Regions from separate parts of the Paenibacillus sp. FSL H8-0259 genome, predicted to be linked through region 3. Evidence: riboswitches for the same ligand, from Rfam matches in the RefSeq annotation. Region 3 holds a riboswitch; each other region holds the start of a gene.
The links. A riboswitch is a leader RNA that binds a small molecule or an ion and turns the genes downstream of it on or off. The one in region 3 is predicted to bind cyclic di-AMP.
Positions count from the first base shown of each region.

Region 1: another riboswitch for cyclic di-AMP. It lies ahead of NSU01_RS17695 (alpha/beta hydrolase); the one in region 3 lies ahead of NSU01_RS18745 (APC family permease).
Region 2: another riboswitch for cyclic di-AMP. It lies ahead of NSU01_RS02995 (hypothetical protein); the one in region 3 lies ahead of NSU01_RS18745 (APC family permease).

Region 1 covers NZ_CP150147.1:4,161,716-4,164,992, reverse strand. The annotation lists gene NSU01_RS17700 (MarR family transcriptional regulator) at 1-360, opposite strand, end outside; gene NSU01_RS17695 (alpha/beta hydrolase) at 474-1,283, opposite strand; cyclic di-AMP (ydaO/yuaA leader) riboswitch at 1,291-1,423, opposite strand; gene NSU01_RS17690 (extracellular solute-binding protein) at 1,604-2,914, opposite strand; gene NSU01_RS17685 (carbohydrate ABC transporter permease) at 2,981-3,277, opposite strand, start outside.
Region 2 covers NZ_CP150147.1:695,661-698,937, reverse strand. The annotation lists gene NSU01_RS03005 (oxidoreductase) at 1-495, opposite strand, end outside; gene NSU01_RS03000 (MerR family transcriptional regulator) at 492-893, opposite strand; cyclic di-AMP (ydaO/yuaA leader) riboswitch at 1,497-1,666, shown strand; gene NSU01_RS02995 (hypothetical protein) at 1,840-2,286, shown strand; gene NSU01_RS02990 (hypothetical protein) at 2,636-2,824, opposite strand; gene NSU01_RS02985 (hypothetical protein) at 2,927-3,223, opposite strand.
Region 3 covers NZ_CP150147.1:4,440,991-4,444,267, forward strand. The annotation lists gene NSU01_RS18745 (APC family permease) at 1-1,794, opposite strand, end outside; cyclic di-AMP (ydaO/yuaA leader) riboswitch at 1,923-2,082, opposite strand; gene NSU01_RS18750 (disulfide oxidoreductase) at 2,309-2,743, opposite strand; gene NSU01_RS18755 (DsbA family protein) at 2,740-3,277, opposite strand, start outside.

The DNA of each region.
Region 1 (3,277 bases), 280 kb from region 3:
TGGAGACAGGACTGAAAATATGCTGCCGCCCTCAACCTCCTGGCCCTCTTCCTCCCGCCCTTTCGGCGTCAGATAAATCAGCATGATGCGTTTATCTGTCTCGGAAGGCTGACGGGTAATATATTCGGCCTTCTCCAGTTTGGCCAGCAATTCATTGAGCGAGGATACACGAATGTCCAGCATATAGGATAAATCCTTGGTGCTGATTCCGTCCTTCATCCGGAGAAACGCCATGATCCTGCCTTGTCCCCGTGACGTATCTGCCATAGGGCCAACAGCGGCGTGGTTCTTCAGATGCTGTCTCTGCAGCAGCCATTGCAGCTTGGCGAGCTTGTCGTACAATTCAGCATTCATATTCATTATGAATCCTCCCAGGGATATATTTACGGTACCTGTCAATCAATGTAACGGTACCTGTTGAATTTATTATAACGGTACCTGTTATACTTGTCAAAAATTTTCTACAGGTGCCGTTAATAAATTTTCCGCTGGAAGCATTGCTGGTCTTTCAGGTAATCAAGCAGTAGCCGGTTGAAGTGCTGCGGCTGACATAAATGGCTGGGATACATGGCATCTTCCAGTATTGCCAGCGTGGCGAGCGGATATTTGGCCGCTGTTTGTCTCACCTGCTCCAGAACCCGCTCATTCTGATTGCCTGATACACAAAGAACGGGAACCTGCAGCCTTAGTGCAAACCCGTAGCTGTCCGTATGTCTTAGTGCCAGACGCTGTTTAATCAATTCTGTTGTCCGTTCATGGACAAGCTCTCTTCTCAGAATATGATACGCAGACAGCCATTTGTTATATGTAATGCGCAAAGAACGGATGAACATTTCAGCCGGAAGATAATGGGCGGCCCATGCGCAGATTTGAAAGAGCTCCAGCACTTTGCTGCCTTTGGACGTACAATCTCCTAGGATGTAATTGTCCACCAACACCAGATTAATTACCCGTTCAGGATTCAGATAGGCGAATTTCTGGGCAAGCACAGCACCGCTGGAACAAGCTACGATGACGGCCCGTTCTACGGACAGTCCATCCAATAATCCCTTCAGATCTTCACACTGCGTGTCTACAATCCGGCTGATCTCCACATCCATTTTACCGGATTGCCCATTCCCTCTTAGGTCAAACAAGATCACTTTCGCCCGCTTGCTGAAATACTCCGCCTGAGGCTCGAACAGATGATGTGAAGTCGAATAATCATGAATAAAAACAATGGGCAGACCACTGCCCGACACCTCGTAATAGAGGGTAGTTCCATTGACGTCAATATACGGCATTACCTGTGCATCCTCTCATGTCGCTTACGGAGTTAGCTGCCGGATTCGGGCTTGAAGAGTAGCCCTACTCGATTCCTCGAGATTCACCCCAGAAAACTTGGTTTCCCCGCTTCCATTACGGAACTCAGCGATTACATATATTTTTGCGGATATAGATTAACAGAAACTTCAGTATAGCCCATATTCGTCTATGAATGAATAGCTTAGGTGAATTTGCCCAACACGCGCAGAAACCAGCCGCAGTGAACCCAAAAAACAGAGCAGCGATTCTCCCGTTACTGGAGACTCACTGCTCTGCTTGCTTTAAACATCATCTATAATCAGCGGTTCAGGATGTCATCCACCTCTTTGGCGAGCGTGTCCAGGCTGTCCTGAATTGGCAGGTTCTCCAGCCAGATATCGTTGATGCGTGTGCCCATCAGATCTTCAATCTCATGGTACGTACCGGTCATCGGACGCATTTTGCTGAATTCCAGCTCATCGGAAGCGACCTTGTAGCCTGGGAAGGCGGCAATGGTCTCTTTCATCAGGTCTGTGTCCAGGGAGGTTAGACGGGTCGGAAGATATCCCGTATTGGCAGAAGCATACGCCGCCTGTTCGGTATCCGACAGCCATTTCATGAATTCAAAAGCGGCTGCTTTCTCATTATCCGTTCCCGTATTCGCCAGATACGTATTCGATCCGCCGACCGGAACGCCCCGTTTGCCGTCTTCTCCGGCAGGAATCATGGATACGCCGAGATCAATTCCACTCTCCGCGGCCATGCCGGCAAACGTTTTGTAGCCGCCGACACTGGAGAAGATCAGCGCTGTGCCCGGATTGGCAATGGAGGCATAGTAGGCATCCTTGTCCGTGACCCCGAGTACTTTGATTAGTCCCTTGGATTCCAGATCCTCAATGAAGGAGATCAGCTTCACTGCGCCTTCACTGTTGATATTGGATTTCGTCTCATCCTCATTGACCACATTAGTATCCGAGTACGAATGCAACAGCGCCTCCATCACCCAGAAGTCATAGTTGAACAGGTACATCGGCGGCTGGCCGGTAGCATCATAAGCGGTTTGCAGATAGGCCTCCAGTTCGGCAAAGGTCGCCGGTCCGTTCGGATCCAGCCCTTCTTTAGCGGCGAGCGTCTTGTTTACATACATCACGGGAACACTCCGCATATGCGGAAAGGCATACAGATCCTCGCCCAGATACAGGTTGCCGAGGTCGCCGATTTTGAAATCTGAGGTGTCGAACTTGTCCGTTTCCATGAACGGTTCCAGATTGGCAATAATGTCACTGTCGGCAAAGCCCTTAGTCATCGCCACTTCATCAATAAAAACATTCGGCAGCGTACCCGCTATGGCTGCAGCGTTGATCTTCTGCTGCATTTCCCAGTAATCGCCTTGATATTCAGCATTCACATGGATATTCAGCTCGGCTCCCTTGGTCTCGTTGAACTGGTCCACCAGATTCTGATTTACATCCTCCACGGCGGAGGTCCAGAAGTTCAGCTCGGTAACGGAATCCCCTTTCTCATAGGCCGCTACACTGGATTCGGCTTCGGTGGTGGCACAGCCTGCAAGAACGGCGGTCAGTGCAACAGTGGCGAGCAGCGGAGCTACTCTTTTTCCCCATACCTTCATTATTCGTTTCTCCTCCATGAACTGCTGTATTTGGTATTCAACATGCAAGGCCGCAGGGTATTCCCGCTACTTCACTCCCATGTAGGTGAACGCTTTGATAATCTGCTTGCGTGCAATCAGGAAGACCAGCAGAATCGGCACGATCAGCATCATATTCCCGGCCATCACGATCTGCGGGCTGAGCCCCTCCACATCCTGAAGCTTCTGAATTCCAAGCGGCAAGGTCCGGACAGCATCTGTTGTGGTCCATACGAGCGGGAAAAAGTAACTGTTCCACGTCCCGATGAACGTCAGCAGCGCGAGTGTGGACAAGGTGGGCACAGCGGCAGGCATCATGATCGTGCAGATGATTTTGAACTCACT
Region 2 (3,277 bases), 3.7 Mb from region 3:
TCCGCCCTGCACCAGCGCCGGCCAGAGCCGGGCCGCCAGCTGGAAATGCCCCAGATGGTTGGTCGCGAACTGCGCTTCGTACCCGCGGCTGTCGCGGGCCAGCGGCGAGGCCATGATGCCTGCGCTGTGAATCAGCATATGCAGCGGCCGGCCGGAGTCCAGGAACCGCTGCGCGAAGGCATCCACAGATGCCGGGTCCAGCAAATCCAGCGCCTCCAGCTCGACACCGGGAATCCCGGCAAGGGCAAGCCGGGCCTTCTCCGGTGTCCGAACGGGAACTATCACAGTGGCCCCCGCGGCAGCCAGGACACGTGTGGTCTCCAGGCCCAGGCCGGAGTAGCCGCCGGTCACGACCGCTATTTTACCGCTCAGATTATGGCCTTGGATTACTTGCTCTGCCGTAGTGTCCGGCCCAAACCCCGAAGGAATCGGGTGCTGCTTAACTTTCGCGTGATTCAACTCTTTGTTCGTGTCCTGATTCAACCCAGTATTCATTCCTCGTTCCTCCTCTGTTCCATTTCCGCGATGAACCTGCCGTCCTTAAGCTCCCGGAAGTTCTTCAGCTTGTATTTCATAAGCTCCAGTGCCGCCGTAAGTTCCGTGAGCTGCTCTTCAATCAACGTTTTATGCCTGTCCAGCACACTGTAGCATTCCTCGTAGTCCTCTTCCGCTGAAGCCCTGATATATTCTTGAATGGTGCGCAGTGGCATATGGGTTCTTTTGAGAATAGCGACGAAATGCACCCGGTCCAGCTCACGCCTGCTGTATGCCCGCTGGCCGTTCTCCTTGCGGCTTGCCGGGGGCAGGAGCTTGATTTTCTCATAATAGCGGATGGTATCCTGGCTGAGTCCTGTCCGCTCTGCTACCTCGGTGATCGTAAAAACAGGCTCCATTGGCTGCTGGCCTCCTTCCTAATCTAGCTTCTTAATCCAGCTTCTTAGTTTGGCTTTCAGTCTTGGTAATTTACTGACCGTCTGCCCTTACAGATTCAAATAATAATCCCTGGAGTAGGGTCCAAGTCAAGCATTCGGGAAGCGGGAATTAGGCCCTCCCGGATGTATGGTTTGTGCGGCTAGAAAGGTACACTTTTCGTAGAATCAGGCTCTAACTCAGGTACAAATTGTAAACCGCCATAATTACTCTAATAACACATTCACGAATCTATTTGCCAGACGGGTAACGCTTACTTCATCTTCAATCTCTCATTATCTCCCGATTACTCACTAATACGCCATTTCACAAAAAATCAATATCGACGGCGTTTCCGGTCTAACGCATTAATATTTCCGGAGTTCCCTCACCGCTGCCTCCCAAAAATAAAAAACGGCGATTGAGCGAGATAAACGGATGATAATCGGCCACATATATGGTTTTAGTCTCCAATATTCCTCGCGAAGCAGCAATTTATTGCAAATCCGGCGCAGAAGCACTCTTTTCCATTTTTACAAAGACAATCCTGAAAGGGTATGATTCGTGTTGAAAGTTACCAGCGATAATGTGAATGCACGCTGAATTTCCGCCAAGCGGAAAACGGGGGAACCATCAGGCCGCAGGCCTACTTGGGGTGAATCCGAAGGAGACTTCAATTACGCAGTCTCAAAAGGTAGGGCGACTCTCACCGTCCGAATCCGACAGCTAACCCCGTAAGCGTAAAGAGAGAGATCTTGATCCGCCACGATTTTGCCCCAGGCTTCTTACGCCTGTAACAAAACCGCAGCAGAGGTCCTCCTCTGTCTGCGGTTTTTTGCGCACTTATTCCGGCGGATCAGCATTTCGGCAAACCTATCAACTACATATCCAAACTATAAATCGCCCACATTCAGGAAGGAACGTGTCCACATGCCAGACCCATTATCGTCCAATGCAGTTCCCGCTGCCGGATTCACCAGCTATATTGAGCAATATAGCGGAACCATCTATGCGCTAAGCTGTCTCCTGCTGGAGAAGGGCGCCCGCGCCGATCAAGCCGCAATTGCTACATTCGCGGCACTCTATGAGCCTTGGCTCAAGGGCAGCATCCAAGCAGATGCTTACTCCCTTGCCGCCTACAGGGAATGCATCCGGCAATGCTCGCTGGTTGCTCAAGACCGCGGCCGCTGCTCTTCTGCCCTGCTCACCTGGGAGGATCAGATCGCCAGCGCCTTATGGTACGGCATCCAGCTGCCGCTGCCCGAGATCTGCCTCATCCTGCAGCGAAGCGTTCCTGAGCTGAAAGCGCAGCTCAGAGGGATTCGCGAACAGATGGCTGCTGCGCGGCCAGCTGTCCCGCGTCCGTCGGCGGGATAATAGGGAAGATGGCTAGGCCTGCAACAATAGACTCAATCATGCCACTGCGATCCATGCGGACTGTAGATCCGTTATTTCGCCCAATCAGTCGAATCAGCGATCCATGCGGACTCAGAGGACCTTAACTAACCAGTTTCGCCTCATTTTGAGCTCCTTCGAACAATATAAGCGCGCCTGAGTCCGCAACGGGCAAAAAAGCAGGCTTTTTCACAAAATAAGGTCCTCTCAGTCCGCGTAGCAAGCGCTGCATAGAGTAAATCCGCTGACGTCGTACATATTAATAAAAGCCGCAGCATCCGCCACGGCTCTCCATTTGCTAATGCTATGCTATCTGTTCCAGTGCCAGAAATCAGCGCTTGCCCTTGCCGCCCTTGGCGAACCGCCAAAAAGCCATGCAGCATCCGAGCAGCCCGACGCCCAGCAAGATGGTCTGCAGTGCTCCCAGCCAGGTTGATTTGTCCGACGGGATCAGGCTGCTGATAATGATCAGCAGGATGGAGACCACGACCAGCACGGGGGTTTGTCTACTTTTTTTCACAAAAAATCACCACTCCTAATTACTAATATTACTAAGGTACACTATCTGCGGGGGTTTAACCAGTTTAGGGTGGTTTGTGATCACTCTATAGAACAGCATTATTTATAAGCCCGTTTCATCACTACAGGTCATCCACCTTCCATATCCCATCATTTTAATCATTGAATAGACAGCGGTATCATCACTCCCGTTATCCCAGGACCTGTCCACTACCACTTCGTATTCATCAGCGTTTATTTTATTCATTTCATTAATTTCGTAATCTGTTATATTTGCCGTCTCCTTGCTGATTTCAGCATACAGAGCCTTCCTTTCATCTATCGTCTTACTTTCTGAGGTATCTCCGGAACACCACATGTGCACTTTCGCGATGAAATCATCCAGATAGCTCACTACCACACTGTTCAACTCCGGATCATCACTTAGCTAAAATACGAAGATTAACAATAACAT
Region 3 (3,277 bases):
AGTTGCTATAACGATATCCTTCTGATTCATCAGATAAGAGCGGATAAACAAGCTGGTCTGATTATGCAGAATCGCCTGCCACCAATGCTTCGTAACAAATTGCGGAATGAGTACAGTAATGTGGTCTGTAGAAGCGGTTTTCCACTCCACCGTATCGATGAATTTCACCAGCGGGCGGATGATGCTGCGGTAACGAGAGCGGAGTACAATCAGGCGCACTCCAGGGTTCCACTCTTCCCACTTCTGTTCCATTTTGTGAATCTCTTCTTCATCGAATCCGACATATACAGCCACTACATTCTCAGTCAATGACTTCGCATAGCTGATCGAATGCAGTACTGCACGGGTGACACCGGCAACAGGTACAACCACTGTGCTTCCTTTAATGCAAGGTTTATCCGTAGCCGGACAAATACGCAGCTGATCGGCAATATTCATATAATGGCGGTGAATCCGGTGGAACACGATGATTACAAGCGGCAGGAAGATGAAGGCCATCCATACACTCGAGAATTTAGTAATAATGAAGATGAGCGTAATGGTTAAGGTTGTGAGCATGCCTACTGTATTCACAGCGAATTTGCTCTGCCAGCCCTTAGGCTTGGTTCTGTACCACTGGACCATCATGCCAAGCTGTGAAAGGGTAAACGGAATGAATACCCCAACGGCGTATAATGGAATCAACCCTTCGGTATTTCCGTGAAAAGCAGCTACAAGCACAGCCGACATTACGCCGAGGAAAATAATGCCGTTGGAGAATCCCAGCCGGTCTCCGCGCACCATGAAGGCGTGGGGTAAATATTTGTCTTTGGCGAACATGAACGCCAGCAGCGGGAAGGCCGAATACGCTGTATTCGCCGCCAGGAACAAGATTACTGCGGTGATGCCTTGGATGAAGAAGTACAAACCGCCGCGGCCAAAGGTAGACTCGGTAATCTGTGACACAACCGTTGCTTTCTCGTCCGGCATGATACCGTACCAATAAGCCAAAAGCGTAATCCCCGTGAACATAGCCCCGAGAATCAGACCCATCAGCATCAGCGTTTTAGCCGCATTTTTCTCAGCCGGTGCTTTGAAGTTAGGGATCGCATTGGAGACCGCTTCTACCCCGGTCAGTGCCGAACAGCCGGAGCTGAAGGCCTTAAGCAGAAGGAACATACTGACGTTCGATACCGCCGAGCCGATCTCAGGAACCTGGGCATGAGCACCGCCGGTTGCATACTTGAAGACTCCCGCGATAATCAGTACAAAGATGGAGACGACGAACAGATATACCGGAATGGCTATGAATGAAGCAGATTCAGTAACACCCCGCAGATTGACAATCGTTAAGAGCAGAATGACAGTAACCGCTATGAGTACACTATGATTATGAAGACCCGGGAACGCTGATGTGATCGCATCCGTTCCCGCCGAGGCGCTTACCGCCACCGTAAGAATATAATCCACCAGCAAAGAGCCGCCGGCAAGCAAGCCGGTATGAACCCCGAGATTGGTTTTGGCAACAATATAGGCGCCCCCGCCTTGCGGATAAGCAAAAATGGTCTGCCGATAAGACAGGATTAAGATGGCCAGCAGGCCCAATACGGCTAATGCAATTGGCAATGAGTACCAGATAGCTGTGAAACCTGCGGCCACAAGTACGATTAAGATTTGTTCTGTTCCGTAGGCTACAGACGAGAGCGCATCAGAAGACAGGACAGCCAGTGCTTTCACCTTGGATAACTTTTCATGATCGAGTTCGTTCGACTTCATCGGACGCCCGATCAATAGTCGTTTTACCTTGCTTACCATTGTAGTAACAGTTCCTCTCTTTGTTAAGTTGAAACGGCAGTACCGCGCGCTGTTTTCATAAGTGGATTTCATAAATGCAGGCACAAAAATAAGCATACGGAAATGATCCGCATGCCTTGAGTGCATGGTCATTATCCCACTATTGCTTACGAGGTTAGCTGGCGGATTCGGGCTGTGGTAGCCCTACGGTTTTCGAGTCTGCTGACCCGCTTCCGATTCACCCCGTTGGCACTCGGCCAAGTTTGGTTCCCCCGTTTTTCCTTCCGGAAAATTCAGCGCATATTCAACTTCTCACAAGGACTAATATTAATCTACAATGCCTCTTCCGTAAAGCGTTGAAACAAATGAAAAAAGAATGAAAAACAACCAAAACAACCAAATCCATGATCCGGTATGTCTTGATCTTTCATTCTCTTTCATTATCCCTTTATCGCGTGATTTTACAGCGTTTCTGCATAATAATTTACACTTAATTTAAGGGAAATAGTTACTCTTCATTCTGCCTGACGGCTTCTTACTCAGCTGCATCCTCTTTACGCCCTGTCCATAGCAGAATTGTGATTAATGCGAACGCAATGAGTGCCAGCAGCGGGATGGTGATGAATCCGAAATAATTCAGATAATCCGTGTTGCACGGCACACCGATTGTACATGGAAGCACCTTGCTGAGTGCCGGAATTTTCTGCTCTGCGTAATGATAGATCGAAATGCTTCCGCCAATCAAACTTAAGGGAAGGACATAAGGGATAATGCGCTTATCCCCCCGGTAAGTGGCGATTCCGAGCAAAATCAGCTGCGGGTACATAAATATCCGCTGAAACCAGCATAGCTTGCAGGGCTCATATTTCAGCACTTCACTGAGATACAGACTGCCTGCTACAGCAACAACCGAGACGAACCAGGCCAAGTAGAGACAATTCCGGCGGCAGAATGCAGAGAATTTATTCATTGTGCAGCCACAGCTTCCGCAGCTACCTGGATTTGAGCATCAATCTCCTCCATATTAAAAGGTTCATTCACCTTGACTCCATTGACAAACAGTGATGGCGTATTGGTTACACCGGTGTCTGTGCCAAGCTGGATATCTCTCTCCAGTTCGCTTTCGTAGGTCTTGTCTTCAATATCCTTACGCAGCAGGTCGAAGTCAATGGGCAGTTCTAATTGCTGTGCCAGACTTACCAGGAAGTCCGGTGTTGCCCACTCTACCTTTTCTTCACCCTGGTTAGCATAGATGGCATCGAAGAATTTCCAGAAAGCCTCTTGATTCTGATGGTATACGGAGAGTGCCGCAAGTGAGGCTGTTCTCGAATCCGTACCAATAAAGGCCAGGTTGACGAAGTAAAAGGCTGCTTTATCCTGATTGACATACTCCTGAACGATTTGCGGTTTAATCACCCCGGTGAACTGGGCGCAAGCCGGACATTTGTAATCGCCGAATTCAACGATTTTGACTGGAGCATCTTCTTTCCCCAGCCGTGCCATT